Regions from separate parts of the Gelidimonas diazotrophica genome, predicted to be linked through region 4. Evidence: predicted binding sites of a transcription regulator. Region 4 holds the regulator's gene; each other region holds the start of a gene.
The links. Region 4 encodes sigma-54, which starts transcription at its own class of promoters, with help from an activator protein. Its sites were predicted from a motif close to TGGCANGNAANCTGCTTT; they were not measured.
Positions count from the first base shown of each region.

Region 1: a site for sigma-54 is predicted at 5,225-5,242, ahead of cydP (cytochrome oxidase putative small subunit CydP). Genes of this name have one in related genera too.
Region 2: a site for sigma-54 is predicted at 2,322-2,339, ahead of KGFNPO_RS10800 (nitrate/nitrite transporter). Genes of this name have one in related genera too.
Region 3: a site for sigma-54 is predicted at 5,233-5,250, ahead of pedF (cytochrome c-550 PedF). Genes of this name have one in related genera too.

Region 1 covers NZ_CM146349.1:968,701-976,731, forward strand. Annotated here, with positions in the region: gene KGFNPO_RS04505 (Tll0287-like domain-containing protein) at 1-326, opposite strand, end outside; gene KGFNPO_RS04510 (class I SAM-dependent methyltransferase) at 426-1,064, opposite strand; gene KGFNPO_RS04515 (hypothetical protein) at 1,107-1,319, opposite strand; gene KGFNPO_RS04520 (rhodanese-like domain-containing protein) at 1,507-1,887, opposite strand; gene KGFNPO_RS04525 (PaaI family thioesterase) at 2,112-2,582, opposite strand; gene KGFNPO_RS04530 (group II truncated hemoglobin) at 2,723-3,154, opposite strand; gene KGFNPO_RS04535 (NAD(P)/FAD-dependent oxidoreductase) at 3,186-4,274, opposite strand; gene KGFNPO_RS04540 (MBL fold metallo-hydrolase) at 4,377-4,994, opposite strand; gene cydP (cytochrome oxidase putative small subunit CydP) at 5,002-5,214, opposite strand; gene KGFNPO_RS04550 (sigma-54 interaction domain-containing protein) at 5,404-6,762, shown strand; gene KGFNPO_RS04555 (DEAD/DEAH box helicase) at 7,004-8,031, shown strand, end outside.
Region 2 covers NZ_CM146349.1:2,321,207-2,329,237, forward strand. Annotated here, with positions in the region: gene nirB (nitrite reductase large subunit NirB) at 1-2,104, opposite strand, end outside; gene KGFNPO_RS10800 (nitrate/nitrite transporter) at 2,369-3,583, shown strand; gene KGFNPO_RS10805 (protein kinase domain-containing protein) at 3,851-5,554, shown strand; gene KGFNPO_RS10810 (ABC transporter ATP-binding protein) at 5,674-6,489, opposite strand; gene ntrB (nitrate ABC transporter permease) at 6,528-7,430, opposite strand; gene KGFNPO_RS10820 (CmpA/NrtA family ABC transporter substrate-binding protein) at 7,440-8,031, opposite strand, start outside.
Region 3 covers NZ_CM146349.1:3,255,019-3,263,049, forward strand. Annotated here, with positions in the region: gene pqqD (pyrroloquinoline quinone biosynthesis peptide chaperone PqqD) at 1-184, opposite strand, end outside; gene pqqC (pyrroloquinoline-quinone synthase PqqC) at 194-931, opposite strand; gene pqqB (pyrroloquinoline quinone biosynthesis protein PqqB) at 928-1,848, opposite strand; gene pqqA (pyrroloquinoline quinone precursor peptide PqqA) at 1,943-2,017, opposite strand; gene KGFNPO_RS15160 (alpha/beta fold hydrolase) at 2,128-3,066, shown strand; gene KGFNPO_RS15165 (sigma-54-dependent Fis family transcriptional regulator) at 3,096-5,000, opposite strand; gene pedF (cytochrome c-550 PedF) at 5,291-5,764, shown strand; gene KGFNPO_RS15175 (substrate-binding periplasmic protein) at 5,837-6,670, shown strand; gene KGFNPO_RS15180 (FAD:protein FMN transferase) at 6,691-7,722, opposite strand; gene KGFNPO_RS15185 (4Fe-4S binding protein) at 7,733-8,031, opposite strand, start outside.
Region 4 covers NZ_CM146349.1:277,014-285,044, reverse strand. Annotated here, with positions in the region: gene lptA (lipopolysaccharide transport periplasmic protein LptA) at 1-194, shown strand, start outside; gene lptB (LPS export ABC transporter ATP-binding protein) at 196-954, shown strand; gene KGFNPO_RS01375 (RNA polymerase factor sigma-54) at 989-2,464, shown strand; gene hpf (ribosome hibernation-promoting factor, HPF/YfiA family) at 2,571-2,936, shown strand; gene KGFNPO_RS01365 (enoyl-CoA hydratase/isomerase family protein) at 3,084-4,175, shown strand; gene KGFNPO_RS01360 (deoxyguanosinetriphosphate triphosphohydrolase) at 4,454-5,596, opposite strand; gene aroKB (bifunctional shikimate kinase/3-dehydroquinate synthase AroKB) at 5,623-7,296, opposite strand; gene KGFNPO_RS01350 (Ig-like domain-containing protein) at 7,345-8,031, opposite strand, start outside.

The DNA of each region.
Region 1 (8,031 bases), 690 kb from region 4:
CGTTGTTCGTATTGCATCAGGGTCTTTTGCTCCCATTCATCGGGCGTGCCGAGCAGCGGGTTGCGCACCTTGAGACTGACGCGCGTGAGTTTCCAGCCGTTTTGACGCGAGATATCACCGGCCATCGCGGGCGCAATATCCTTGCACACCTTGATCGCGGATTCCGGGCCGCCTTCCTTGATGGCTTTCATGTTTGCCGCCATCAGCGCCTTTGCAAAAGGCATGACGGCAGCGCGGCTTTCTTCCGTGTACTTGCCCAAGTCGTCCGCCAGTGCGGGAAGTGCGGTCAACGCGATTAATGCGGAAAGAATGATGTGTTTTTGCATGGTTTTTTCACAGTAAAAAACGAGTATGGCCGCCCGTTCAGGCAGTTTTAAGCCGGGGGACATATCACTTGCAGCGGAACGGCGCTGCCCCGTTATTGCTTAATTTTTTGTCGCTGGTGCGGGCGAGAAACTTGGTGCGCGCTGCGCAACATAGCGAGTCAGGAATGCCGGCCCCTGGTGGCCGCTGCCTTCGTTCAGCAGCGCTTCGCCTTCCCACGCGATAAGCTGTTCCAGGCAAGGAGTGGCTGCCAGGTCTGAACGGAGCATGTCCAGCGTGTACAGCATGGCTGCGTCTTTCGGGCCGCCGCTTTGACGTCCGAGTTGCCGCGGGTGAAAGGCTTCGAGGATCAGCCACCCGCCCGGGCGCAACGCCTGGACCAGCCGCCGGTGCGCCTGTGCTCGCATGCTTGCCGGCAGATGCACGTAGGTCAGTACCAGTGCGTCGAAACTTGCGGCTGCCGGCGTCCAGTGTTCCAGATCGGCTTGCACGACTTCAATGCTGACGCCTTGTTCCGCCGCCAGTTCCAGTGCTTTTTGCAGGCCGACGCAAGAGTTGTCCATCGCCGTGACGTGATGCCCCTGTTGCGCCAGCCACACGCTATTGCGTCCCTCGCCGTCGCCCGGCAACAGCACTTTGCTGCCGGGGCGCAGGCGGAAAGCCTGTTCGCGCAGAAAGCGGTTGGGCTGTTTGCCGTATTTGAATTCATTTGAAGCAAACTGTTGATTCCAGAAATTCATGATGGGTCGCAATGCATAAAGAGTGATTCAGATAACTAAAATTCAGCTCAGCGCCAGGCCAAAAGCCCTTGCCAGCATCAATACCGCAATCGCCAATGTGAACCAGGCAAACGCTTGCTGCAGATGTGCGGGATGCAGCTTGCCGGCGACCAGTCGCCCCTTCGGCAAGGCCAGCATGGCGCCGCCGGCGCCGGTCAGCGCCATCACCAGTCCGACGAGCGCGCCCAGTCCGACGGCGAGTAGTGTTGCGTCCATGTCTCGGCTCAGAGCAGGTTGATGGGGATTTTCAGGTAGCGCACGCTGTCGATGATGCCGCCCTCAGCGTGACCGGATCGGACACGATATGGGTGACGGTGAAGGTGTCGGGATCAAAGAAAGACTGGATGGCGGGCGGTTGCATGATGTTTGTGGCTTCGGGTTGTTATTCGGTTTGTTAGCTGGCTTATTCGAAGGTCGGCAACGCCGGTTTCACAACCTGCTTGCCGGCACCGGCCCAGGCATCGAAGCCGCCTGCTATCGACTTCACCTGCAGGTAACCCATGTCGTGCAGCGCGCAGGCAGCCAGCGCAGCGCGCCCGCTGGTTTTGCAGTACAGCACGATTTTCAGATCGCGTGAGTTCAGTTCAGGAGTGTTGCTGAGTTTGAATTCGAGCATGCCGCGTGAGATATGCATGGCGCCGGGAAGGTGGCCGGCGGCGTATTCGTCCGCTTCGCGCACATCCAGCAAAACGTCGGCGTCGAGGATGGCTTGTTCAGTGTCATCCAGCGAAATTTCCTGGATGCGGGTCTTGGCGGCGGTGACGAGATCGTGAGCGGTTTTCATCGTAATCCTTTGTGATATGGGTTGAGTTGTTGCGCGCATGGCAGTCCGGCCGCTTTTAGGTGGCAATCGAGTGCGCCGGACCAGTTCCCCAGATTGCCATGCGAGAGTTCGATGTCAGCTTAATACTAACGTTAGTATATTTTTTTCCGCAATATATATATGCGGAAAATGCCATAAAATCGGCAATACTCCCTATTTTTTAAAAAACTGCTATCTACGCTGTTCTAAGCGTTGGTCGCTCCAAAGTTCTCCGGTATTTGCACTGCTACCACTTCACCGCGTGCCGTGGCTACGCCACCGGCCAGCACCGTGGTTTCCACCACCACTTTGCGGCCTTTGATCTCCTTGATGCGGCCGCGAATTTCCAGCGTACCCGTGAGCGGCGTTGGTTTCAGGTAATCCACATGCAGCGAGCCGGTGACGAAACGGAAAGCTGGCAGCGTGTCCATGTCCCGGCCTTCAGAACGGTACATGGCTGCGGCGGCGGTACCGGTGCTGTGGCAGTCGATCAGCGAAGCGATCAGGCCGCCATAGGTAAAGCCCGGCACGGCCATGTGGTAGGGCTCGGGCGTGAATCGCGTGACGGTCTCATCGCCATCCCAATAGGTCTTGATCTGGTGGCCGTGTGCATTAAGTCGGCCGCAGCCGTAGCAGTGCGACAGGTTTTCGGGGTAATAATCCTGAAAGGCTTTCATGGGTTCTCCAGAGTTGGGAATAATGTTTGGATAGGCTCAGTGTCAGTATGGATGGCCGGAACCAGAAATGCGAGGTCTGACGGCGCACGTCGTTCTGGTCGTCAAATCCTTCGTGCGTACCAGAAATATCCATTGTTTTTTCATGGCGCAAGAGCTGCATTGGAACAGGGTGCAGAACCCGCTTCGGTGTTGACCATGTGGTCAGCCATCTGGGCAAAGGTTTCGATCAGGCCGCTGCGCAGCACTTGATCCGTCACCTGCTCGGTCAGTGCTTGCGTCATGCACAGCATCCACTCGTCGCGCTCCACCGATCCGACCGCATAGGGCGCATGCCGCATGCGCAGGCGCGGGTGGCCATTTTTCTGGATATAGAGTGACGGTCCGCCGAACCAGCCCGAAAGAAATTCGAACAGGCTTTCGGCGCTGTCCTTGACGCTTTCAGGATGCATGCGGCGCACGGCGTAAGCCTCGGGAAGCTCGTCCATCAGCGTGTAGAAACGGACCACCAGTGCGCGTACGCCGGTCTCGCCGCCTAATGCTTCGTAGGGTGTCACAGCTGCTTGGGTATTCATCGGTATTTCCAAAGTGCACAACAAATCCGGATTAATCAAATACTGGGCTCTCGACACCGAGAATCTTGTGCAGCTTTGGTGAGGTGGTGGTGTACTGCATGTAAATTTTCTTTTCCGGGAATATGTACGGTGCTGCGCCGAACGCCGCAAGTGCGGCTTCATGGAAGCCGGACAAGATCAGTTTTTTCTTGCCGGGATAGGTGTTGATGTCGCCAACCGCAAAAATCCCCGGTATGTTGGTTTCAAATTTTTCGGTGTCGACTTTCAATTGCTTGCGCTCGATGTCGAGACCCCATTCGGCAATCGGCCCAAGTTTGGGAGACAGGCCGAAAAACACCAGCAGTTGGTCGAGTGGCAAGCGACGGGTAACGCCATCCGGCCCAATCACTCTGATCTCGGACAAGAGCGCATCCCGGGTTTCAAAACCGCTTACTTGACCAACCAGAAATTGCATCTCGTAGTTGTCGCATAACTCTTTCATCCTGGAGACAGACGCCGGGGCCGCCCGGAAATCCTCGCGCCTGTGCAGCAAAACTACCGATTCAGCCTTGCCGACAAAATGCAACGCCCAATCCAGCGCGGAATCTCCGCCGCCGATGATGACCAGATTCTTGCCTTCGTATTGACTGGGATTCTTGACCCGATAGGACAGTTGCGTGCCTTCAAAGCGCTCGATGCCGTCAACCTTGATGGTGCGCGGCTGGAATGAACCGACCCCGGCTGCGATAAAAATGGTTTTGGTGATAAAGCACGTACCGGTGGAGGTTTCAAGATTAAAACGCCCGTCCTTGCGTCGTTCCACCAATGTGACTTCCTGGTTCAAATGGAAGGTGGCGCCGAATGGCTCAATTTGTTTGAGCAAGTTGTCGGTCAGTTCCTGGCCGGTGCAAGAGGGCACCGCCGGAATGTCGTAAATCGGTTTATCGGGATAAAGTTCCACGCACTGCCCTCCCACTTTTGGCAGCGAATCGATGATGTGCGCTTTAATCTCAAGTAATCCAAGCTCAAATACCTGGAACAAGCCAACCGGTCCAGCGCCGACGATAACTGCATCGGTTTCGATAGGCACATGTTGGAGGCATAGGTTATGGGCAATGTCGTGGTTGATTCTGGTATCCATATGGCGGTCTAGTTCCTGTTTCATTTTGCGTTTGTAGATTCTTCGAATGCTGCCAATACATTGGCGAAATACATAAGAGAAGGCCCTTCTCACATATAGCGCTCAGGTTGTGGTGTCGGTGGCGACCGATGGCGCTGCTACGCGCGACAGAAACACGTCGCGGCTGGCACCGGCAAACCATGGATGCCAGCGGCGTTGCTCTAGCACGTTGCTAACCGACCTGGATCGATACGCATGGCCGCTGAACAGCAGCGTTTCAGCGGGTAGTGTGAAAACCTTTTGCGTGACGCTGTCCCACAGGGCTTCGGGCAGTGCCGGTCGCGGTTGATATGGGCAGGCGTCCACGGCGAGCAGGTCGCCGCAGAACAGCCGGTCACGCCACAGGAAGCTCAGGCAGCCCAGCGTGTGGCCGGGAGTGGCAATAACGCGCAGATGTTCATTGCCAAAAGCCAGCAGGCCAGCGTTGGCGGATGGGACTTGATGCTCTATGCAGGGCGCACCCAACGCCTGCAACGCTTCGGCTTCGCCGGGCAGCCGACTGTCGTGCTCGTGCGTGCGTAGCACCCACTGCAGACGCAGCCGGTGTTCATCGAGCATGGCATGGAGCACGGGAAGGTCGACACTGCGCGGGTCAATCAGCACCGCTGCGCCGGCGTCGAGGTCGGCTAGCAGGTAACTCATCGTGCCACTAACTTCGTCATGGAGAATGCGAAAATACATAGTGTTATCAATGCAAAAAGTTGCGCAAGCCAGCCAACGCGAATGCCACAACGCAGGCCCATTCCGGGAACAGCCAGCGCCAGACCAACGCACGCGGCACGAATCGGGCGCTCACGCGGGCATCACGCACGAACATCCGCCAAAGCACACTCAACACGACCAGCTTGATGAGCACGGCAATTATTAAGTGGCGAAGGAGGCCTTGTTGATTACGAGTCATGCTTCTAAGCACTGCACGTTTTGTGCCACATTGCGAATTTCAGTAAAAATGTTTAAAAACAATTACTTGGATATTTTTTGGAATGATTGTGTGCCACAATGGCATCATTTTTGACTGCCATTTTGGCAGTCAATGCCATAATGGCAGTCTTGTAATGGCGTTTTTTGCCCCGCTTGTGGAGAACTCCTGATGTCTCGTCCTTTGCCTGAGCTGGTGTCTTACCTGGAGGGATTGCCGGAGCCGCACATCCTGTTTGATCGCCAGTACCGCATCGTTGCCGCGAACGCGGCCTACCGGCGTCAGTTCAGCCCGCAAGCTTCCGTGATCGGACGCACTTGCTATGAGGTGTCGCACCACTTCAGCGCCCCGTGCGACCAATCCGGCGAAAATTGCCCTTTGGCACGCGCCCGTGAATCCGGCCAACGCGAGCGGGTGCTGCACTTGCACCACACACCGCGGGGCGAGGCCTACGTCAACATTGAGCTGGTACCGCTGCACGACGCGCAAGGCGATCAGACTTACTTTATCGAGAAGATGGAGCCGCTGCGGGTAGCCCAGGGGCAGCCGGCAGCGCAAGGGCTGATCGGCCGTGCGCCGACCTTTCAGCGGATGCTGGAGTTGGTGGCGCGTGTCGGGCCATCGGACGCCAGTGTGCTGCTGTTGGGCGAATCAGGCACCGGCAAGGAGCTAGTGGCGCGCGCGGTGCATGAAGCCAGCCCACGTGCCAGTGCACCGCTGGTAGTGGTGGACTGCGCCAGTCTGACGGAGACATTGTTCGAAAGCGAGCTTTTCGGGCACGAGCGCGGTGCCTTTACCGGCGCCAACGCCGCCAAGCCCGGACTGGTGGAATCGGCCAGCGGCGGAACGCTGTTCCTTGACGAGGTGGGAGATATCCCGCTGCCGATGCAGGTTAAGTTGTTGCGCCTGTTGGAAAGCGGCACCTATCGCCGCGTGGGCAGCACCGAGTTGCGCCGCACTGACGTACGCATTGTGTCCGCCACGCATCGCGACCTGCAATCCCTGGTTGCCGATGGGCGTTTCCGGGAAGATCTGTACTATCGCCTCAGCACTTTCCCGATTCGCTTGCCGGCACTGCGCGAGCGTGTCGAGGATATCCCGCTTCTGGCAATCGCGCTGCTGGTACGGGTGGCTCCGCAGCGGCAGCTTAGGCTGTCACGCGACGCGTTGCAGCGCTTAAGCGAGCACGCATTTCCGGGCAATGTGCGCGAACTGCGCAACGTGCTGGAGCGTGCGGCGCTGCTGTGCGACGGGCTGGTGATCGAGTTGGCGCATGTGGAGCGGGCGCTCGACTCCGATGCTCGCCCGGCAGCGCTTCTGAAGCCTGTCGCCGGGTTGCAGCCAGCGCACTCTCTGCAAGCAGCGATTCATGGACCCGGCCGGCCGCTGCGCGAGATTGAGCGAGACGCGTTGCGCGCCCAACTCCAGACCCATCGCGGTAGCCGCGCAGAACTGGCCGCGAAATTAGGCATTAGCGAGCGCTCGCTGTACCGCAAGCTACACAGGCTCGATCAGCCGGAATCGGAATAGGCAATCTTCAAAATTAAGCAATCTTCGAAATGTGCGCGCCGAAAGGCGGCAGTCAACTCTAGTCAGTCGCGACCAAATATTAGTGGCCGTGTGAAGCCTTCTGAGACTGCGCCATGCGACTGGTTTGCAATTAGCATCATTCACCCTCGGTATCGGCCCCCCCGACCTGCGCAACAACAGAGTAAACTGCGCACCACGTTCTTTCGCATAGTGCGATTCGAGCGAACTTGTGAGCGTCACCATGTCTGAAACACCTATTCCGTTATTTGCCGATTTAAACCTCAGTGCGCCGTTGTTGCGCGTTCTGCAGGATCTCGGCTATGAGTTGCCGTCGCCGATTCAGGCGGCCACGATTCCTATTTTGCTGGACAATCGCGACGTGATTGGCCAGGCGCAAACCGGCACCGGTAAAACGGCCGCTTTTGCGTTGCCGATTCTGGCCCGCATCGACCTCAAGCAGACCACACCGCAAGCGCTGGTGCTGGCGCCGACGCGCGAGCTTGCGATTCAGGTGGCAGAAGCATTCCAGAGTTACGCCGCGCATATTCCCGGCTTTCATGTGCTGCCGATTTACGGCGGCCAGAGTTATGGCGCGCAACTCTCCGCATTACGCCGCGGCGTGCATGTGGTGGTTGGTACGCCCGGTCGTGTGATTGATCACCTCGATAAGGGGGCGCTGGATCTGTCGAAACTGAAAACGCTGGTACTCGATGAAGCCGATGAGATGCTGCGCATGGGTTTCATCGATGATGTCGAGCGCATCTTGCAGGAAACACCGGAAACGCGCCAAACCGCGTTGTTCTCCGCCACCATGCCGTCGGCCATCAAGCGCATCGCCCAAACCTATTTGCGTAAGCCGACGGAAGTCACGATCGCCGCCAAAACAGGCACCGCCGACAATATTCGCCAGCGCTACTGGCTGGTCAGTGGCATGCATAAGCTCGACGCGCTGACGCGGATTCTGGAAGCTGAAACATTTGACGGCATGATCATTTTTTCGCGGACCAAACTGGGTACCGAAGAATTGGCCAGCAAATTGCAGGCGCGTGGTTTTTCTGCAGCGGCGATTAATGGCGATATTCAGCAGCAACAGCGCGAACGCACCATCGGGCAATTGAAGAGCGGCGAGATTGATATTCTGGTCGCCACCGATGTCGCCGCCCGCGGACTGGATGTGGAACGCATCAGTCACGTGATCAATTACGATGTGCCGCACGATCCGGAAAGCTATACCCACCGCATCGGCCGCACCGGCCGCGCCGGCCGCAG
Region 2 (8,031 bases), 1.8 Mb from region 4:
CACCGATCACGCCGACGTCCTTGATGCCGGATTCGGCGCAATTGCGTGGGCAACCGGAGACCGCGATCTTGACCTTATGCGGCGCGTACATCTTCCACAATTCACGCTCCAGTTGCTGCCCCATCAAAGTCGAATCCTGGGTACCGAAACGGCACCATTCGCTGCCGACACACGTCTTCACGGTACGCAATGCCTTCGCATACGCATGGCCGCACGGCATCCCAAGGTCTTTCCAGACGCCCGGCAAATCCGCTTTTTTCACGCCGAGCAAATCGATGCGCTGGCCGCCGGTGACCTTGATGGTCGGAATTTGGTATTTGTCGGCCACGTCGGCGATGCGGCGCAGATCGGATGCGTTGGTCACGCCGCCCCACATGCGCGGGATGACCGAGTACGTGCCGTCTTTCTGGATGTTGGCGTGCGCGCGTTCATTGATATAGCGCGATTGCGGATCGTCACGGGCTTCGTGCGGCCAGGTTGACAGCACGTAATAGTTGATCGCAGGACGGCATTTGGTACAGCCGTTGGGCGTGCGCCAGGCCATCATTTCCATGGTCTGGGCGATGCTCAGGAATTTCTCGACCCTGATCGCATCGCGCACTTCCTGATGGGTGTGATCGGTGCAATCGCACAGCGGCTTGGCCTTGCTGGAAACGGAATAATCGGCGCCGACGGTGGACATGATGATCTGCTCGACCAGACCGGTGCAGGAGCCGCACGAAGCCGATGCCTTGGTGTGCTTGCGCACATCTTCCAGCGTGAACAAGCCGTGCTCCTTGATCGCCTTGACGATGGTGCCCTTGCACACGCCGTTGCAGCCGCACACTTCGGCACTGTCCGGCATCGATGCGGCCTTGGTGAAACCTTCATGACCGGCGTCGCCGGTGTTCGATTCGCCGAACATCAGGCTGTCGCGAATTTCGGCAATCGCCCGGCTTTCACGCAGCAGCTTGAAGTACCAGCTGCCGTCCACCGTATCGCCGTACAGGCAGGCGCCGATCAGCTTGTCGTCCTTCAGCACCAGTTTCTTGTAGACGCCGCCTATCGGGTCCGACAGGATGATTTCTTCGGTGCCTGCACCGCCGGTAAAATCGCCGGCCGAGAACAGATCGATGCCGGTAACTTTCAGCTTGGTCGAGGTGACCGAACCCTGATAACGGCCAATGCCGAAATTGGCCAAATGATTGGCGCAAACTTTAGCCATGTCGAACAACGGCGCGACCAGCCCATACACATTGCCACGGTGGTTGACGCACTCGCCGACCGAATAAATGCGCGGGTCATAGGTCTGCATCGTGTCATTGACGACGATGCCGCGATTGCAATAAATGCCGGCCGATTCAGCCAGCGCGGTGTTGGGACGGATGCCGACTGCCATCACGATCAATTGCGCCGGAATTTCCAGTCCGTCTGTGAAACGAATCGCTCTTACATGACCGCTTTTTCCACCATCTTCGTCGCCGATAATAACCTCGGTGTTTTTCCCCAGCAGGAAATGCAGGCCGCGATCTTCCAGCGATTTCTGCAGCATCTTGCCCGCGACTTCATCCAGTTGACGCTCCATCAGCCATTTCGGCAAATGGACTACGGTGACATCCATGCCGCGCAGTTTCAAGCCGTTGGCCGCTTCCAGACCGAGCAAGCCGCCACCGATGACGATCGCATGTTTGTACTTGGTCGCCGCGGCTATCATCGCGTTGGTGTCGGCGATGTCGCGATAGGCGATCACGCCTTCCAAGTCCTTGCCCGGCACCGGCAGCATGAATGGATTCGAGCCGGTCGCCAGCAACAAGCGGTCATATTCGGCGACGGTGCCGTCTTCCGCAATCACCTGACGCTTGAGGCGATCGATCTTGATAATCTTTTTGCCCAGATGCAGCGTGATGTCGTTTTCCACATACCAATCGACATCGTTCAACATGATGTCCTGTACGGTTTGCTCGCCGGCCAGCACCGGCGACAACAGGATGCGGTTGTAATTGGCATAAGGTTCCGCACCGAACACGGTGATGTCATAAATATCGGGAGCGATCTTGCGCAGCTCTTCGAGCGTACGCACGCCTGCCATGCCGTTACCCACCATTACCAGTTTCAACTTCTTCATCACGGTCCCCAAATAAATGTCTGTTGGCTTTACTTGAGCAAAATTGATGCCAGTGCGTTTTGTGGTGCATGGCCGTGGCGAAATCCAGATTTGCACCCTTAAAGGGCATTTACCGCACGCAATCACACTGAAATAGTGCAACGCACAAAAATAACCCTTATCCGATTTACGCCATATCAAGTTGTGCCGGCAAGTGTGCAGGCATCACGCAGGCGTATGGCATGGCGCTTGCATTAATGACGCGTATTCATATCAGGAGTCATCATGCAAAAAACATCGTTCTGGAAAACGGGACATACCCCGACGCTGCTTTCCGCCTTCTTTTACTTCGACCTCAGCTTCATGGTCTGGGTTTTGCTCGGCCCGCTCGCGATCCTGATTGCCAAGGACCTGGGCCTGTCAGACGCACAAAAAGGCATGATGGTCGCCACGCCTTTATTGGCGGGCGCTTTGTTGCGTATCGTGATGGGCGTTCTGGTGGACCATCTGAAACCCAAAAAAGCCGGACTGATCGGCCAACTGATCGTGATCGCCGGGCTGACTTGGGCGTGGTTGGGCAACTTGGGAAGTTACCAAAGCTTGCTGACATTGGGCGTCATTCTGGGCGTGGCCGGCGCGGCTTTCGCGGTGGCGCTGCCGCTGGCATCACGCTGGTATCCGCCGGAGCATCAGGGCACCGCGCTCGGCATCGCCGGTGCCGGCAACTCCGGCACCGCGTTTGCGGCATTATTTGCGCCGTCACTGGCGATCGCCTATGGCTGGCAAAACGTGTTTGGCCTGGCCCTGATTCCTTTGAGCGTGGCATTGGTGGTGTATATGACATACGCCAAAGACGCCCCGTCGGCACCACCGGCGAAGTCGCTGGTCGAGTATTTGCACATCCTGAAAGACAAGGATGCATGGTGGTTCATGTTCTTTTACAGCGTCACCTTTGGCGGCTTCTCCGGCCTGGCATCGTCGCTCGCCATTTACTTCAACAGCCAATACGGCTTGTCACCGGTGGCTGCCGGCTATTTCACCGCCGCCTGCGTATTCGCCGGCTCGCTGGTGCGGCCGATGGGCGGCCGTCTGGCCGACCGGATTGGCGGCATCAAGGCCTTGTCGATCATGTATGTGCTGGCCGCAAGTTTTCTGCTGATCGCCAGCTTCGGCCTGCCGTCTGCGGTCGCGGCCGTCATCGTGTTTACGCTGGCAATGCTGGCGCTGGGCACCGGCAACGGCGCGGTATTCCAACTGGTGCCGCAACGCTTTCGCAAGGAAATCGGCGTGATGACCGGCCTGGTCGGCATGGCGGGTGGCATCGGCGGCTTTTACCTGGCATCCAGCCTCGGTTATTCGAAGCAATTGACGGGCAGCTATCAGCTGGGACTTTCCATCTTTGCAGGGCTGGCGATAGTCGCGTTGCTCGGCTTGTCGATGGTCAAGACCCGCTGGCGCACCACTTGGGGTAGCGCGGCGATGACAGCGGCCAAGATTTGATGATGAGGGAAATGCGGAAAAGCATGGTCCACGAAAAGCACGAAAGCCACGAAAAAGGGCGCACTTGGATAGCACAGACGCGGTTCGCACGCTGAACGAGCGCCTGGCTCTTTCTTAGAATTTAATGGAGTATATTTTATATCAACAATAAAAATATGCGTAAAATGCCATGAAAATACATATACTCACTGTTTTTACAAATTCATTGTCCATGAATTTGTTCGTGTCTTTCGTGGACAGAATTTGATTACCGACTGAGACAACACCATGCCACTGATCATCGCCGCCAGCCACGCCACATCCGCTGGGAAACGCGAACGCAATGAGGATTTTCTCGGCATGGTCACGCCCAACGAGCCGGAACTGTCGACCAAAGGCATGCTGGCCGCTATCGCGGACGGCGTATCCGGCAATGAAGGCGGACGCGAAGCGTCGGAATACGCGGTGCGTGGTTTGCTGGCCGATTATTACGCCACGCCCGATACCTGGCCGGTGACGCAAGCGCTGGAGCGCGTGATCAAGGCCACCAACAGCTGGGTCCAGCAACAAGGTTCGATTCGGGCGGAACTGGCCGGCATGGCGACCACGCTGACTGCCATCGTGCTGCGCGGCCGGTTTTACTATTTTGCCCATGTCGGCGACACCCGCTTGTACTTGCTACGCGGCGGCGTACTGTCCCGGCTGACCACCGACCATGTCTGGGACCGGCCCGAAATGCAGCATGTGCTCACGCGTGCAATCGGCCTCGACTCCCGGCTTGCAATCGACCACGGCATGGGCGAACTGCAACAGCGCGATGTGTTTCTGCTGGCCAGCGACGGCGTCTGGGCCTCGATCACGGAATACGACCTGACCGCCGTCTTGTCCGAGGCGGCGCAGGGCCGCGGCAGTATCGAACACGCCAGCCAGGCTTTGCTGGATACGGCGCTGGCAGCCGGCTCGCAAGATAATCTGAGCGCCTTGATATTGCGGGTCGATGCGCTGCCGCAAAAAAACTTGCGCGATGCGGTCGCGATCTCGCGCGATTTGCCGCTGCCGCCCAGGCTGAAAGCGGGCCAGAGCATCGACGGCTACCTGGTTGAAGAAATGATCCATGCGTCGCAAGCGACGCTGTTGTATCGCGTGCTCGATCCGGCCACGCAGCGCAAGCTGGTGCTCAAGACGCTGCACCCCGACCACGCCAATGACGAACAGGAACGCTCGGCTTTCGCGCACGAGGAATGGCTGGCAAAACGGGCGGTCGCACGCTTTTTCCCGCAGGTCATCACGCCGCAACGCAAAACCGCCTTGTATTACCTCTGCACCTGGCATGCCGGCAATAACCTGCAACAGTGCCTCGATGCCGGCCAGCACTTCACGGTGCCGGAAGTCGTCCGCCACGGCGAGCAACTGGTGCGCGCAATCGGCGCGCTGCACCGGCGCAGCATCCTCCATCGCGACATCAAACCGGCCAATGTGCATCTGGGCGACGATGGCGAATTGCGTGTGCTGGACCTGGGCGTGGCGCAATCCGGATTCGAAGCCGAACAAGGCAATCCAGCGCCGCAAGCCGGCACCCCGTCTTTTCTGGCGCCGGAACAATTCGACAATGCGCCGCCATCGCGCCAGACCGATGTGTACGCGGTCGGCGTGACGCTGTATTACCTGCTGACCCGGCATTACCCGTACGGCGAGATCGAACCGTTCCAGCACCCGCGCTTCGGCGAGCCGGTAGCGCCGAGCCGTTACCGGCCCGACATCCCGTTGTGGTTGGAAAACGTGTTGCTGAAGGCGCTGGCCAAAGACACCAGCAGCCGTTTCGAGACTGCGGAAGAATTCCTGCTGGCACTGGAACGCGGTGCAACGCGTCCGCTGACCACCGCCGGCACCCTGCCGCTGGCAACCCGCGACCCGGTTTCCGTCTGGCGCACCCTCGCCATTACCGCCATTATTTTGAATATATTGATGCTGTATTTGATTGTGATTCGCTGAGAACTGTAGGTCGGAAAAGCGCAGCGCCTTCCGACGTTGCGTCTGATTGTCGGAAGGCGCTGCGCTTTTCCGACCTACGTTTCTGGGATTGCGTAAGTCCTAAGAGTATCTACCCACGATTAAGCCACTTCTTTCTCCGCCGGATGCGCCTGGCGGTGATACAAAAACTCCAGCACCGAGGTCCGGTATTCGCTGTACAAGGCATTCTGCGCCAGGGCGACGCGCTCGCGCGGTCGCGCCAGCCGCACGGTCAGAATTTCGCCGATGGTGGCCGCCGGGCCGTTGGTCATCATCACGATCCGGTCCGACAGCAACACGGCCTCATCCACATCGTGCGTGACCATCACCACCGTCGATTGGGTTTTCGCGACGATTTTCAGCAACTCGTCTTGCAGATGGGCGCGGGTCAAGGCATCCAGCGCGCCGAACGGTTCATCCAGCAGCAACACTTTCGGCTCCATCGACAACGCGCGGGCGATGCCGACGCGCTGCTTCATGCCGCCGGAGATCTCGTTGGGGCGCTTGGTTTCGGCGTGGGTCAGGCCGACCATTTCCAGCGCAGCCTTGGTGCGCTCCTTGAGTTTTGCTTTCGATTCGGCAGCGCCGAAAACGCGTTCGACTGCCAGATAGACGTTTTCAAAGCACGTCAGCCACGGCAGCAGCGAGTGGTTCTGGAATACCACGCCGCGCTCCGGCGAGGGGCCGGCGATTTCCCGGTTGGCGCAAATAAGTACGCCGCCGGTGGCCGTCGTCAAACCCGCGAGCAGGTTCAGCAGAGTCGATTTTCCGCAACCGGAATGACCGATCAGGGTGACGAATTCGCCTTTCCGAATGCTCAGGTTGATGTCGTGCAATGCGTGAAAATTATCCTTCCTGGTGTGGAATACCATTTCAGCGTGCTGCACATCAATGAACTTGTGATCTTGGTTTTCCATGATTTTTCCTTATTTTTCCTTATTTTTCTTTACAGCGATCAGTTGCCGCTATCTTCAAAAGTGAATGCCTTCGCGACCGCGACCAGCGCCTGTTCCAGAATCAAACCGACCACGCCGATGACGACGATGGCGATGATGATGTGCGCCACGTTCAGGTTATTCCATTCATCCCAGATCCAGAATCCGATGCCGACGCCGCCGGTCAGCATTTCCGCTGCGACGATGACCAGCCAGGCGGTGCCGATGGCAAGACGCACGCCGGTGAGCATGTGCGGCAACACAGCAGGAAACAATATTTTGGTCAGGATTTTCCATTCCGACAGATTCAGCACCCGCGCCACGTTCATGTAATCCTGCGGCACGCGCTGCACGCCGATGGCGGTGTTGATGATCATCGGCCAGATCGAGCAGATCAAAATCGACCAGATCGCAGCCGGATCAGCCGCCTTGAATACCAACAAGCCGATTGGCAACCAGGCCAGCGGCGACACCGGTTTCAGCAAGCTGATGATGGGACCGAACATGCGCGACAGGAAAGTGAAACGGCCGATCATGAAGCCCAGCGGAATGCCGATTGCTGCCGCTAAGCCGAAGCCGATCGCCACCCGCTTCAGCGACGCATACACGTTCCAGCCAATGCCCTGATCATTCGGGCTGTTGATGTAGAACGGGTCCGAGAACAGGATTACGGCCTCGTTGAAAGTCGCCAGCGGTGAAGGAATGCCGCTATTCTTGATGGAGATGATTTGCCAAATCAGCACCAGCAAAGCGACGCCAATCACAGGCGGCACGACCGCCATAAGGAAAGGTCGGAATGACAGTTTCCTGCCTGCCGCTTTCGCAACAGCTGGGCTGGCACCAGCAACCATCGTTTTCTCCGGTGGTGATTTTGCGACCGCGGTGGCCGGCGTGTTTGTGGTGGAATCCATTACTGCAATCATGATGACTCCTTAGGCTTTGATCTTGAAAGAAGCGGCATAGGCTTTCGGATTTTTGCCATCCCATACGGTGCCGTCCATCAGTTTGCTGGTTCGCATCACCTCTTTCGGCACGGCGACCTTCGCCATTGCGGCAGCATCTTTGTAGATGTCGATCCGGTTCACTGCTTTTGCCACGCCGAGATAATCCGGTTCGCCCTTCAGCAAGCCCCAGCGCTTGTGCTGCGTCATGAACCACATGCCGTCGGACAGGTAAGGGAAAGTCGCTTTCCCTTCGTTGAAAAACTTCATGTGATTCGGGTCGTCCCAGGTCTTGCCGAGGCCATTCTGGTAGCGGCCGAGAATGCGCTGGTTGATCGCATCGACCGAGGTATTCACATACGATTTGGCGGCGATGGTTTCGGCCATCTTGCTCTTGTTGCCCAAGGACGCATCGATCCAGCGGCCGGCTTCCAGCACTGCAGCGACCAGGGCGCGCGCGGTGTTCGGATATTTCTTGACGAAATCGCCGCTGGCGCCCAACACTTTTTCCGGATGGTCTTTCCAAATGTCTTGCGTCGTGGTGGCAGTGATGCCGACGCCATCCATGATCGCCCGATGATTC
Region 3 (8,031 bases), 850 kb from region 4:
GCTCAAGATCGGCTACGATGGTCGCAACCGCGTTGCTGCCATCACAGCGCTTGAGGATTTCCGCTGCGCTTTGATTCAGCTTGACCATTCCTTCCGGATACAGCAGCACATAGGCATCCTGCACCTGTTCCCATTGCAGACGGAACAGTCTTGATAGTTTGGGCAACTCGGTCGATCTATCCATGTTGCGTCCTTAAATGCGCGCGGAATAGGCCAGTTCGATCGCATCCATCATCGACCACAGCACGTCGAGCTTGAATTGCAAAATCTCCAGTGCGCGCTGCTGCTGCATGCGTGTGGTGAAATGGTCTAGCGTGACTTGCAAGCCATGCACCACATCACGCTCGGCGAGCGAAATCCGGCTGCGAAAGTATTGCAGCCCCTGCTCTTCTATCCACGGATACAGCGTGGGCCAGTTGGCCAAACGTTCCTTATGGATCTTGGGTGCGAACATCTCGGTCAACGATGAACACACGCCTTCCTGCCACGGCGATTGGCGGGCGAAATTGACATACGCATCGACCGCGAAACGCACCCCCGGCACCACGTGGCACAAAGACCACAGTTCACTGCGCGGAATGCCGACCGCCTCACCTAAGCGCGCCCACGCCTCGATCCCGCCGGCATTGTCTTCCCAGCCGTCATGATCATGGATGCGCAAAATCCATTTGCGGCGGGTTTCCCGATCCGGGCAGTTGGCGAGGATCGCGCCGTCTTTTTGCGGAATATTGATCTGATAATAAAAGCGGTTGGCGACCCAACCGCGAATCTGCTCCGGGCTTAGCTGGCCGTTATTCATCCGGATGTTGAATGGGTGATGGATATGGTAGTGAATTTCCTGCGCCAACAACTGGCTCTTGAACTGTTCCCTGTCCCAGGGCAGATCGATGCGCGTTGCTGCTTGCTGCATGACGTTGATAGCGGCGTTCATAGCGTGATTTCCATTCCGTCGTGGGCGATTTCGATGCCATGCCGCAGCAGCGTCGCGTGTTGTTCCGAATCCTCATCGAGGATCGGATTGGTATTGTTGATGTGAATCAGGATCTTTCGGGCAGCATCCATGCGGTCCAGGCATTCGATCATCCCGCCCGGGCCGGATTGCGCCATATGCCCCATGTCGGCAGCAAATTTGGTGGAAAAGCCGTGCTGGATCATTTCATCGACGCTCCAGAAGGTGCCGTCCACCAACAGGCAATCCGCACTGCGCATTGCCGCTTCGACTTGCGGCTCGATTTCACCCAGACCGGGGGCATAAAATACTTTCTTGCCGGTCGCCCGATTTTCGATGATCAGACCGATGTTGTCGCCAGGATGCGGATTTTCCCGATGCGGCGAATATGGCGGAGCCTTGCTCGACAGCGCCAGCGCTGTAAACCGAATGCCATCGATACCCGGCAATTCGATTGCTTCCATACGGCCTTGCCTGATGGGCAGCGGATGCCATTGCACGCCGCAGTAATAGGACAACACCGGGACCAAAGGCAGACCGGTGCTCAGGTCGTCCCACACCGATGCGGTGCAATACAGCGGAATCGGCTTGCCTTCTCGCAGCATCAACAGGCCGGTCGTGTGATCCACCTGTGCGTCCATCAGCAACACCGCGGCAATGCCGGTGTCGCGAGACTGGCGGCAAGGTTGGAGCGCCGGCGTGGCGCGGATTTGGGTCAGGATATCGGGCGAAGCATTGATCAACACCCAATTCTCGCCATCAGCAGAAACCGCGATGGATGATTGCGTTCGTGCTCTGGCATTCAAGGTGCCGCGGCGCATTCCATCGCAATTGGCGCAATTGCAATTCCATTGCGGGAAGCCGCCGCCTGCGGAAGAACCCAATACGATGATTTTCATGATCTGGCCACAATGGCTATATTGAGTGCGGCGCTTGAGTTTGAAATAGCGCTTGAAATAGCATCAGACGCCGCACAGGGACAATTCCTTTAAATCAGCGATTGGCAATGTACATGGTAATTTCAAAGCCAAAACGCAGATCGTTAAAGGCCGGTTTGCTCCATTTCATGATGATCTCCAGGTGTTATAAAGTGTAGGTATGATTTGTGATTACCGCACTGCCATGACCGAATCGTATCGATGACAATGCCAACAATCAATCACCTAAACGCAATTTCCATGCCGCAGCCCGCACCCGCACTTTTGCGTCAAGGATATTTGCCGGTTGACAATGGCCACGCCGTCTATTTTTCCGAGCACGGGAATGCGTCCGGACCGGCCAGCGTGGTGCTGCATGGCGGTCCGGGCAGCGGCTGCAACCGTTCCATGCTCGACTGGTTCGACCTGTCACGCCAGAGGGTGATTTTGCTGGATCAGCGCGGCGCAGGGAAAAGCTTGCCGGCAGGCCATTTGGCCCACAATACGACTGCTGAACTGGTGTCAGACATCGAGCGACTGCGCCAAACCCTGAAGATCGCGCGCTGGTCGGTGGTGGGAGGCTCCTGGGGCAGCACTTTAGGCATCGTGTATGCGGGCAGCTTTCCACCAGCGGTAAGCAGTCTGATATTGCGCGGGATATTTCTTGCCAGCCGGCGTGAAATGCATTGGTTCTTCCAATCGCTCGCTGCGCTGGCGCCACAAGCATGGCTGCAATTGACGGCAGGCTGGACCCCGCAGCAGAAAAGCAATGTGCTCCAATCCTTAACGTCACTGTTGCACAATGGAGCAGCGGCAGAAATGCAAGATGCGGCGCAGCGCTGGAATGATTATGAAGCCGCCATCATGCAGGCAATGACAGGTCAACCAGCAGCACGCCAGTCACATGATTTGGGGAAATTAATCGGCAAATACCGCTTGCAATCGCATTATCTTTCGCAGCACTGCTTCCTGAATGCACGCGCCATTTTCCGCTACGCCCGCGCCGCATGCAAAGTGCCGACCGTGATCGTGCACGGCACCCATGACTGGATCTGTCCGCCGGAAAATGTCATCCGCTTACAGAGATGTATGCCCGATGCTGCGGTTCGCTGGGTCGAAAAAGGCACGCACACCGCATCTGATCCTGCAATCTGCGCCGCGCTAAGCAACGCCGTGCGTGACATGCTGCAATATTCTTGAAATAGGCGCTAAGCCCGGATGATAAGGTGTTACCTGGCTGCGGAAGTCTTGCGGTAAATGGTGTTGCGGGAGACTCCCAACGCCCGCGCAGTGGCGGAAACATTGCCGTGGTGGCTTTCCAACGATTTTTGTATCACTGAAATTTCCATCTGTTCGAGGTTGGTTCCACTGGCAACAAATTGGCTGGTGCTTGCAATCGATGCACGGTTTTGTGTGAATTCGACATCTTCAAAAAAATCGTCCGGAAGATGCTCTTTGCGAATTTCATGGCAGTCCTCGGCCATCACAATCGCGGTGCGCAGCAGATTGGTCAACTGGCGGAAATTCCCTGGCCAGTTATGCTGTTTGAATAACTGCATGATGTCCGGCGCCAACGAATAAATCACGGAGTTCGATTCCAGAGCGAGCACCTTGTTGATCACCGTTTCAAGGTCGGTGCGCTCTCGTATCGGCGGCAATTTGACGACCAGTCCGTTTAAGCGGTAATACAAATCCTCGCGAAACTCCCCTTTGGCAATCTGCTCGCGCAGATTCCTGTTGGTGGCGCAAATCAGTTCCACATTGACCGGAATCGATTTGGCACTACCCAGTGGCGTAACCATACGCTCCTGCAATACGCGCAACAAACGGGCTTGCAAACTCAGCGGCATGTCGCCGATTTCATCCAGGAACAAAGTGCCGCCGTTGGCTTGCAAAATTTTACCGAGGCTGCCTTTCTTGCGTGCGCCGGTAAAAGCGCCATCTTCATAGCCGAATAGCTCCGACTCGATCAGGGTTTCCGGTATGGAAGCGCAATTAACCGCGATAAATGCGCCTTTCGCACGCGGAGAATCGTTGTGGATGGCCTGGGCCAGCAGTTCCTTGCCGGTCCCGGTCTCGCCCATCACCAGAATCGGAATATCGCGCCCCAGAACTTTGGTGACTTTTTCGATCACCGCTGCAATTTGCGGGTCGCCGGTATTCAGGTAACGCAAGCCCGACAGCCGGCGCGTTGTCTGGATGGAGGTCTGCTGGCTGCCTTGCTGGTTTTGCTGTTGGTTTTGCTGTGATGCGCTGTCGGACTGCGGCGCCACATTGGACGAATGCTGGAATACGCTATGGGCCAAGCGCAATTGGGCCCGGCCGTATACGCGCACGCCGTTATGCAGGCACAGATTCAACAATTCCGGCGCTGCGGTACGGTAATGGTCGAACAGCGCGGACACCGGCAAGCCGAACAACGAACTGAATGTATGCGAGTGCAACGCGGAAAGCGACAAACCAAGCTGAAACAGCGCACTGCGATTGGCCGATAGAAACCGTCCATTCGGAGCAAAGGAGGCGATGCCCTCCATCAAGGTGCCGATGAACTCCGGGCGGGTATTGAAATGCAGCAGGATGCCGTCCTGAAAGGCTGACGAAAACAGCTGATTCTCGATCATTTGCGCCGACATGCGCACCAAGGCCATCGTGTGTTTATGGAAACTGCGCTGGTCGCCAGTGACATCGAGAACGCCAATTACATTGCCTAAGTAATCGAAAATCGGCGCGGCAGAGCATGTCAGAAAATGATTGGCCCGCAGGTAATGCTCGCCGGCATGAATCATGGTCGGCGTTTGCTCCACGATGGCAGTGCCGATTGCGTTGGTGCCCTTGCTTTGTTCCGACCAGATGACTCCGGGCTTGAGCGCCACCCGATCGGCTTTTTCCAGGAAATCGTCATCGCCCAGCGTATGTATGATCAAACCGTTAACGTCGGTCAGAATCACCATGTTGTGCGTATTGATGATTTGCTCATACAGCGTCTCCATCACCGGCAACGCATGAATATGCAAGTTCTGATTCTGCTCGACCAAGAACGACAAATCGGAACCGTCCAGCGCATTGAAATCGGGCTTATCGCCTTCAGCGAGCCCGTAGGCAATGGAACGCTGATGTGATTTTTCTATGGTCATGCAGATATTGCTGGCAGCAAGCGTGCCAGCCAATGATTTACAAATATTCACCATCACTGATAGTCCCGAAGTAGTTTTATATTGATATATCGATGCTGAAACTATTCACATTCGGCAAGATTTTTCAGATGAAATCATGAAATTCACCAAATGCATAATAGATATTATGTTTTTTAATGTAGCACTTGTTCAAAAAAGATGCAAAAGCAAGTTGCCATGTTGGGAAACTGCATGGCATGGCTATTGCATGTCGTCTGCCATTAGTTTTAAAACTTAAAAATGGAGACATCATGAAATCAACCCTGAACACCCTTGCCATTGCGTCTTTGCTAGCGGCGGTAACTTTGACGCCTTTCGCGGCCTTTGCCCACGGCGATGTTGTGCCACATGCGGTCGATGCCAAATCCTTGCCGCAACTCGGTGAAACATGGCGCGAAGAAAATCCTTACCGCAGCAACAAAGAAGCGGCAAAACTGGGCGCCTCGGCATACAACCAGAATTGCGCGCGCTGCCATGGACTGGAAGCAATCTCGGGTGGGATCGCACCTGATTTGCGATTATTGGATCGCGATTGCATGGGTCAGAAAAACGAGACTAAAAAACAGGCTTGCTACAAGGAAACCGATAATTATTTCCTGACCTCGGTACGTCGCGGCAAAGTCCGCAACGGCGCCGTGTACATGCCGCCGTTTGAAGGCATCCTCAGCCAGGAAGCCGTCTGGGCCTTGAAGGCATATCTTGAAACCGTTCGCGTAACAGAATAAGCAATTCATTCCATTTCTGCATGGCAGGGGTGGCTGTATCGATAATTCAATTACTTGACGGGAAATGCCATCATGAACAGTTTTTCTTTGCGCCGGACAGGCTTGGCGCTATCGCTGGCCTGTGCGGCCTTGACCGTCGTAGCGCCGGCGCATGCAGATTTGGCAAAAATCAGGCAAGCCGGAGTACTGAAAGTTGCCGTATACAATGATTTCGCGCCATTTTCAGCAAATAACGCTGGCATTGATATCGATTTGGCCCAAGCGCTGGCAAAAAAATTGGGCTGGAAAGTGAGCCTGTTGCCGTTTCCTGCTGGTGAAAACCTGAATGACGACTTACGCAACATGGTCTGGAAAGGACACTATCTGGGCTACGGCCCGGCAGACCTGTTGATGCATGTGCCAGTGGACCGTAATTTGATGGCAGAAAATGACAAAGTGGAAATTTTTGCGCCATACCACCGTGAAACGGTACGCCTGGTTCGCAACAGCACAGCAATTCCCGCATTCGACGGACTGGATGCATTGTCAGGGAAGAACATCGGCGTTGAAAAAATCTCTATTGCCGCCATCGTGTTGCTCGGTGAACAAGATGGCAAGTTCCGGGATGACATCAAAATTTATCCTACGCCGATTGAAGCTCTGGAAGACCTGAAGGCCGGCAAACTCGACGCCGTCTTGGCCAGTCAATCCGAAATCGAATCGGTATTCAAGGGCGATGTCGGTTTTCCGGTGAGCCCGGTTTCCTTCCCGCGCCTGCCGAATAAGGGCTGGGTGGTCGGAATGGCAGTGAAAAAAAATGATGCAGAACTCGCCAGGTTGTTGCAAACAGCGACCGACGAATTAATCGCTTCAGGAGAACTTGCAAAAATATTCGCAAAATATGGAGTACATGTCGTCACCCCGTAATTCAGCACTGTGTTCCCGTGTTATGCCTGTAATTCCGGGAAACGCGCCGTTTTCCGGACGGCGCCGTTTTTATCGATCAGCAGGAGATCCACATCCGGCAAGTGCGCGGCAAGTGCAAACGCCTGGTCCGCTCCCATGACCATGAAGGCGGTGGAAAGACCATCGGCCAGGATGCCGGTCGGCGCCACCACCGTGACACTGGCCAGCGCCGGAGGCGAGTCGCCGCTGGCTGGATCGAAAATATGATGATGGACGAAGTCTGAACTGAAAACCGTTGCATAGTCCCCCGATGTAGCCACCTTGCGGCCATCCATTCCCACTCTGGCCGAGATTGCATCGACTTGCCTTGGATGGCGAATACCCAGACTCCACGGCTGACCAGGCGTCTTGCTGCCAATCGAGCCGAACTCGCCAGTGTCCAGCAGCGCATGCCGCACGCCTCTTGCTTGCAAAGCCTCCAGCGCCAGATCCACCGCATATCCTTGCGCCAGCCCATTGAGCGTAATCGCCATACCCGTCGTGTGCAATCGCACTTGCTGCTGGCGAACCTCAAGCCGCCGCCAGTTGACCAGCGATTTGGCAGCGGCTATTTCTTCCGGCGCGGGAAGCGCGCTTCTGGATCGGGCCTCGCTGAATGCACGCCACAACGGTTGCACCGTGATATCGAAAGCACCCGCCGTCAGCATGGAAAGTTGCTGCGCGAACGCCAGCACATACAGCAGATGGCGATCGGGCGCATCCACGATGCCGTGCCGATTCAACTGGAAGACCTGGCTGCGCTCCTGATACAAACTCATCAGCGCATCGATTTTCTTGACCTGCTGTAAGGCGTCCTGAATCGCTGCCTGCGCCGATAGTGCATCGCCATGCAATACCTTGATAGTCACTGTGGTGCCGAAAGCCAGATCCGAACCTGAATACAGTGCCAATCCTGGGCCTGGCCATGAAGAACGGTGCAGCGGATTGGGCAGTGAACTGACGCTCGCCATGCCAGCCAGACCCGCCAGTGCGCCCAAACCGAGGGAAGCCGATAGTAATGTACGTCGCCGCATCGCAATGCCCTTAAGGTGTCAACTCAGTAGTCACATCAGTAGTCACATCCTGGATTGGAATGATTCTGGCGCGTTTCTTTTCCAGCATCAGCGGCGCGCATCTTGCATCGCTGGCATGAATCACCATGCACTCCATGCACTGGAAACATTCGTCATATTGGATATTTCCAACGGGCGTGATCGCCTGATAGGCGCATTGATAGCGGCAAGTCTGGCATGGCGTTCCGCACTCTTTGCGGCGCGGGAGCCAGTTCAGAATTCGAAAACGTCCCAGCACTGCAAGGCCGGCACCAAACGGGCACAGGAAAC
Region 4 (8,031 bases):
CCAAATTGTTTTCGCACGCGAAGCTGAAGCGGCTCGATGGCAGCAAGACCATCGACGAAGTCGAAGGCGAATTCATTTCCTACAACAGCGGCAGCGAATTCTTCAACGTTACCAACAGCGCCAGCGGTGCCGGCACGCCGGGCAACGGGCGCATCAAGGTGACCATCCAGCCGCGTACTGTAAAGGGCCAATAAGATGAGCCGATCCAGTATCCCAGGCAGTACCCTGAGCGTGCGCGGGCTGCAAAAAAGTTACAGCAAACGGCTGGTCGTGCGCGACATCTCGCTGGAAGTAAAAAGCGGCGAAGTGGTTGGCTTGCTAGGCCCCAACGGGGCCGGCAAGACCACATCGTTTTACATGATCGTAGGTTTGGTGCCATCGGACGCCGGCACCATTGATCTCGACGGCGTCGACATCTCGCGCCTGCCGATCCATCGCCGCGCGTTACTCGGTCTGTCTTACCTGCCGCAGGAAGCCTCGGTTTTTCGTAAACTGACGGTCGAGGACAATATCCGTGCAGTACTGGAGTTGCAAAAAGAAAATGGCAAAGCGCTCTCGAAAGCTGCCATTGAAGAACGCCTGAACAAGCTGCTGGCCGACTTGCAAATTGAAAAATTGCGCGAAAATCAGGCGCTGTCGCTTTCCGGCGGCGAACGCCGGCGGGTCGAGATCGCCCGGGCGCTGGGCACCAACCCGCGCTTCATCCTGCTCGATGAACCGTTTGCCGGGATCGATCCGATTGCCGTCATCGAGATTCAGCGCATCGTGCGTTTCCTCAAGGAGCGCGGCATCGGCGTGCTGATCACCGACCACAATGTGCGCGAAACCCTCGGCATCTGCGACCGCGCCTACATCATCAACCAGGGTGCGGTGCTGGCCAGCGGCCAGCCCGACGACATCATTGAAGATGCCTCGGTACGGCGGGTGTACCTGGGCGAACATTTCCGCATGTGAAGATAAACCACCTGATGCGACAAGTCCTTTCGGTATGAAGCAATCACTCCAGCTGCGCACTTCGCAGCATCTTGCGCTGACGCCGCAGTTGCAGCAATCGATTCGCCTGCTGCAATTGTCGACGCTGGAGCTGCACCAGGAACTGGAACAGATTCTGTGCGACAACCCGCTGCTGGAACGGCTGGACGATCCGCTCGACCATTCGGTGCGTTTGCTGGCCGATGGCGCAATCAGCACCAGCCCTGCCACCACCACAGCCTCAGCTGAAACCGATCCAGCCAGTATGCAAGACGGCAGCGCCGCCGAAGCAGATGCCGGATTCGATACGCCCGATGCACAGACGGCCGCATCGGACTGGAGTTTTGACGATGTGGCGCGCACCAGCAAAGCACCGGAAGACGACGACGGCCGGGCCCAGCTCGGCGCCCACGAATGCACTCTGCGCGAGCACCTGCTGGAGCAAGCCCATTTAAGCTTGCAGCAACAGCGCGACCGCGCGTTGCTGGAATTGCTGATCGATGCGCTCGATGACAATGGCTACCTGGAAGAATCTCTTGACGCCATCCACGCTCGCTTGCCGTCCGAACTCGATATCGAGCCGGAAGATCTGACGTTCGCGCTGGCCTTGCTGCAAAGTTTCGACCCGGCCGGGGTTGGCGCACGCAACCCGTCGGAATGTCTGGCGCTGCAGATCCGCCGCCTGCCTAAAGCACCGTTCGTTACGCGTCGCCTGGCGCTGGCCATCGTCGAACAACACCTGGCTTTGTTTGCGCAGCGCGACTTTAGCAAACTCAGAAAACTGCTCGATTGCGACGATGAGGATTTGCGCGAAGCACAGGCGCTGATCAGGCAATGCAACCCGCATCCGGGCGCCATATTCGGCAGCGGCAGTGCCGATTATGTAGTGCCCGACGTCATAGTCAGGCCCGGCAAAAATGGCTGGCAAGTCAGTTTGAACCATGAAGTCATGCCGCGCCTGCGGGTCAATGCACTGTATGCCAACATCCTTAAGCAAGACAAGGGAAGCGGCTCGATGACGTCGCAGCTGCAGGAAGCGAAGTGGCTGATCAAGAATATGCGGCAGCGTTTTGATACGATTTTGCGCGTTGCACAAGCGATAGTCGAGCGGCAACGGAATTTTTTCAGCCACGGCGCAGTCGCCATGCGGCCTCTTGTCTTGCGTGAAATTGCTGATACACTAAACCTGCACGAGAGCACAATCTCCCGCGTCACTACCCAAAAATACATGCTCACGCCGCATGGTATGTTTGAGTTGAAATACTTCTTTGGCAGCCATGTCGCCACCGAAACCGGAGGAGAAGCTTCCTCCACTGCAATCCGCGCACTCATCAAACAATTGATAGGAGCTGAAAACCAGAAAACACCACTTTCCGACAGTAAAATCGCCGACATGCTGGGCGAGCAAGGTATGGTCATCGCCCGTCGTACCGTCGCAAAATACCGCGAAGCGCTCAAAATCCCGCCTGTCAATTTGCGAAAGTCTTTGTAGTCCAGTCGTCTGAAGTCCTTGCAATGCAGTTACTGTTGCTGCATTTTGACTCTGGCCGCCCCATCAGGCCCGAAGCAGGCAGCGATAATTTCCATAGGAGTGTTTTATGAATCTCACCATCAGTGGACATCACCTCGAAGTAACCCCCGCCATTCGCGAATATGTACAATCCAAAGTCGAGCGCATTACGCGCCACTTCGATCATGTCATTGATATCGCGCTCATCCTGAGCGTTGACAATCTCCCTGAAAAAGAAAAACGGCAACGCGCTGAAATCAACCTGAATCTCAGCGGGAAAGCGCTGCACGCTGAAAGCACGGATCAAAACCTGTACGCAGCCATCGATACGATGATCGACAAGCTCGACCGCCAAATCATCAAGCACAAGGGCAAGGTACAAGACCACCCACACGATGCCATCAAGCACCGGGACGGAGAACCCGAGTTGCCGGAAGCGTCCGCGATTTCCTGAGAGGAGATACGCAGAGTCGAACAATTCGACTCGCAACAATCAAGGGCGCAAGATGCGCCCTTTTTGGTACCTGATACATCGGTTCAATCTGCTACTGTTACCCGATTGCAACTCCATTCACCATTCCAGCCAAGGCGCACTTTCACCATGACAGAACACGTTCACATTTCGACCGAAAACCAGATCGGCTGCATCACGCTGAATCGTCCCAAGGCGCTCAATTCCTTGTCGCTGGAGATGATCCGGACTCTCACTGAAACGCTGCTGGCGTGGCGCGCCGACACCGGCATCCGCGCGGTGCTGATCCGCAGCAGCAGCGAAAAAGCTTTCTGCGCGGGCGGCGATATTCGTTTCTTTTACGATGTCGGCATTGCAACGCCGCGTGGCGGCAGCGCTTTGCTGGAAGATTTTTTCACCGAAGAATATGCGCTCAACCACCTGATCCATCATTATCCGAAACCGTATATCGCGCTGATGGATGGCGTGGTGATGGGCGGCGGCATGGGCGTGGCGCAAGCCGGCCCTGCCAGCCGGCTGCGCATCGTGACCGAACGCACCAAAATGGCGATGCCGGAAGTCAATATCGGCCTGTTCCCGGATGTCGGCAGCGGCTATTTTCTGTCGCGATGTGCAGGGCAACTCGGTACCTATCTGGGCGTTACCGGCGACATCATCACCGCCGCGGACGCCTTGTATGCGGGCCTGGCCGATTTTTTCCTGCCGTCGTCGCAATTGCCGGTCTTAACAGAAATGCTCGAATCCGGCGACGATATCGAGGTGCGGACGGCCATTTGCGACTTCGCAGCCGACTTCGACAATGGCATTGCGCCCGAGGCCAGCATGCTGGCGGTTCATCGGGACGCGATCAATCGCCATTTTGCACAGGATACAGTGCCAGACATCATCAAATCGCTGTCGCAGGACCAAGCACCGTTCGCCCAAAAGACTCTGGCCCTCATGCAAAAACGTTCGCCGCTGATGATGTGCGTGACGCTGGAACAGATCCGGCGCAGCGCCGCCCTGAGCGTGGCCGAATGCCTGCGCATGGAGCGCACCATGGTGCGTCATTGCTTCGAGCAGGGCGAAGTCATCGAAGGTGTGCGGGCACTGGTGGTGGACAAGGATAACGCGCCGCAGTGGAATCCGGCCACGCTGGCTGAGGTAACGCCGGACATGATCGCCGGCTTCTTCGCGCCGGTCTGGCCGCCGCACGCGCATCCGCTGCGAAGCCTCGAATAACCGTAACTATTCAGCCCGCATCAAGAAACTTCCAAACCGAAGTGGTTTTTTGTAGGAGCGCACCCGGGCGCGGAAGCAGTCGCCTGACTGCAGCCGTTGATCGCGCCCGGGTGCGCTCCTACAACATCGTACCATTCCGCTCTTAATTGCCTTGCCGGCTGAATAGTTACGGGAAACCTTTATAAGCAGGGGGTATATTTAAAAACAGTGGATTTTCCGCATGCTATACATGCGGTATTAAAAAATACCTGGAGGTGTATTTTTTAATGCCCCAATTATCAGAGTTCTTCCACCATGAATAAACGCCGATGTTCGCGCGTTGCATAACGGTCGGTCATGCCGGCAATATAATCGGCAATTTTGCGCGCCTGCGCCTGCAAGTCGTTCTGCCCGGCAGGCAGGCGATGGTCCGGCGGCAGCAGACTCGGCTCTTCCATGAAGGCTTCAAACAGCGCGGTAATGATGTGGCGCGCCTTGGTCGTCATGCGGTTGACCAGATAATGACGGTACAGATTCTCATGCAGGAAATGCTTCATCAGGGCGGCATCCTGCCGCATCTGGTCCGAAAACGCGATCAGCGTGCCGGCGCTGCGCACCGCGTCGATCGATGCCGGTTGCGCCTGCGCGATGCGGGCCTCGGAAGTCCGGATTAAATCGACGATCAACGCATTGATCATGCGACGCACCGTTTCATAGATCGCCCGCCGCCCGCTGATGCCGGGAAATACCGCTTCGACTTCGTGCCGATGACGCGCGAACAGATCGACTTCGCCCAATTGTTCGACCGTCAGCAAGCCGGAGCGCAAGCCGTCATCGATATCGTGATTGTTATAAGCAATTGCGTCAGCCAGATCGACCAGCTGCGCCTCCAGCGACGGCTGCCTGCGGTCGATGAAACGCTGGCCGATGGCACCGAGCTTGGCCGCATTTTCCAGCGAGCAATGCTTGAGGATGCCTTCACGGGTCTCGAAGGTCAGGTTCAAGCCATCGAAAGCGCCATACCGTTGTTCCAGCGCATCGACCACGCGCAAGCTTTGCAGATTATGTTCAAAGCCGCCATAGCCCTGCATGCAGGCATTCAGCGCATCCTGTCCGGCATGGCCGAACGGCGTGTGCCCCAAGTCATGCGCAAGCGCGATGGCTTCGATCAAATCTTCGTTCAGGCGCAGATTACGCGCCACCGAGCGGGCGATTTGCGCCACTTCAAGGCTATGCGTCAAACGGGTGCGGAACAGGTCGCCTTCGTAATTGACAAAGACTTGCGTCTTGTATTCCAGACGGCGAAAGGCGGCAGAGTGGATGATGCGGTCACGGTCGCGCTGGAACTCGGTGCGCGAGGAAGGCGGCGGCTCCGCAAAACGCCGGCCTTGCGATGTGGCCGGCTGGGCTGCATAGGGAGCAAGATTGGCGTTGAGGTTCATGGGCCTGGAGTCAAATTTAATGTGATTTAATGAATTGCAGCTTGCAGCGTTGCCAGCAGAATGTCTGGCGGCACGCTCATGATAGCGGGTTTTCCGAGCGGCTTGAGGAGGATGAATTTGATCTGGCCGCCTTCGTTTTTCTTGTCGACTTCCATCAACTCCAGCCAGCGCGCCTGGCCCAGATCCGGCGCTACCGTCGGCAAACCTGCTGCCTGCACCAGAGTATTGACACGAATCTTGGTCACGTAATCGATAAAACCCAGCCGGTACGACAGATCGGCGGCCATCACCATGCCGCAACCGACCGCTTCACCGTGCAGCCACTTGCCGTAACCGAGTCCGGATTCGATCGCATGGCCGAAAGTATGGCCGAAGTTGAGAATCGCGCGCAAACCGCCCTCGCGCTCATCCTGGCGCACCACATCGGCCTTGATTTCGCAGGAACGGTGGATTGCCGCGGTAATCGCGGCAGTGTCCCGCGCCACCAGTTTGGCGATATTGCTCTCGATCCAGTCGAAGAATGGCGCATCGATGATGGCCGCCATCTTGATGATTTCGGCCAGACCGGCGGCCAATTCGCGCGCCGGCAAGGTGGCCAACGTACTGGTGTCGCTGATCACTGCCTGCGGCTGGTAAAACGCGCCAATCATGTTTTTGCCCAGCGGATGGTTGATACCGGTCTTGCCGCCGACGGCAGAATCGACCTGCGACAGCAACGTGGTTGGGACTTGAATGAAAGGTATGCCGCGCATATAACTGGCGGCCGCAAACCCGGTCAGGTCGCCGATGACGCCGCCGCCCAGCGCAATCAGGGTGGTCTTGCGGTCACATTTTGCGCCCAGTAAGGCATCGAAAATCTGCATCAGACTGGCCCAGTTTTTATACTCCTCGCCGTCGGGCAGGATGATGGTCATTACCTGTTTGCCGGCCGCCTGCAACGCCTGCGCAAACGGCTCCAGATACAAGGGCGCCACAGTGGCGTTGGTCACCACCGCCACCCGCTGGCCCTGGATATGCCGCCCGAGCAGAATGGGGTCGGTCAGCAGCGACTGGCCGATGATGATCGGATAGCTGCGGTTGCCCAGATCGACTTTCAGTTGCATGGAATGGTGTTGCAAAGTATTCATCTGTTGCCGTTTATTCTGGGGTTCGTCAAGCGCACAAGAGTGTGCAGTCTGCTCAAACTGCACTGACAGTCCCAAGTGGTGCAATATGGAATGCACCATGAATTGTACATTTGGTCGCCCGGTATCGATGACGACATGGGCAATTTCGCGATACAGGGGATCGCGCTGGCGACTGAGTTCTTCCAGCAGTTTGCGCGGATCGGCAGTCTGCAACAACGGCCGGTTCTTGTCATGCCCGGTGCGCTGCAAAATATTTTGCACACTGGTACGCAAGTACACCACCGTACCGCGCGCATGCAAGTAAGCCCTGCTCTCTGCATCGAGAATCGCACCGCCGCCGGTAGCCAGCACGATGCCCTGCTCCGCCGTCAGGTCGCGAATCACTTCCGCTTCCCGCCGGCGAAAACTGCCCTCCCCCTCGATTTCAAAAATCCACGGGATCGAGGCGCCAGTGCGCGCCTCGATCTCATGGTCCGAATCAACGAAACGCTTGTTCAGTTTCTTGGCCAGGGCGCGCCCGACAGTAGTTTTGCCAGCGCCCATCAGGCCGACGAGGAAGATGTTTTTGTTCATAAAAAATAGCCGAAAGAATTCTTCGGCCATTATAAGGTGACTGAACGGCTAGTTTGCTTTGTAATTCACTGTCACGACTTGAGTGGACTCGAAACCATTGGGTGTTGTAAGTAATAAGGTTGCGCTTCCTGATGCAATGTTTGCACCACCGCCGAAGCATTTATCCCCCGGCGTGATTTCCACATCATGAGTGGTTCCTCCTGTCAGCACAAAACCATATTTAACCGTATCACCGACAACTTTCGCTGTTGCATTTTGCGAAGTGAGGATCGTTAGCTTCGATCCTTCCGGCATCGGATTCCCTCTTCCATCTGCCACATTGAAGGTAATGGTTTGCGGATCACAGCTTGTCGTCGCATCGGCATTGAAGTTGCCGGTAAAAGTAGCCAACGAGCCGCTCATGACAATCCAGATTTTGGTTGGTTTGATACTGCCATCCACCTGAACCGACGCGGTGACTGTGGCGATACCACTTGCGGGGCGTGGATTCTGGCCGACCAGTTTCACGCTACAGGCGCCGTCTTTGGTCTGGCACATTGCACTATTGTTTAGACCAGTAATTGCCCCACCATCCGTGATAAAGGTTACAACGGTGCCATCAGTCACCTGACCGCCCTGCTTGTCGGTCAATCTTGCCGTAATCGCGACTTCACTTCCATCAAAATTACCGGCTTCGAAGAAGAACTTGTCGGCAGAAAGCGAAATGCCGCCTAAGCTAGTGGTATCGTTGGTTAC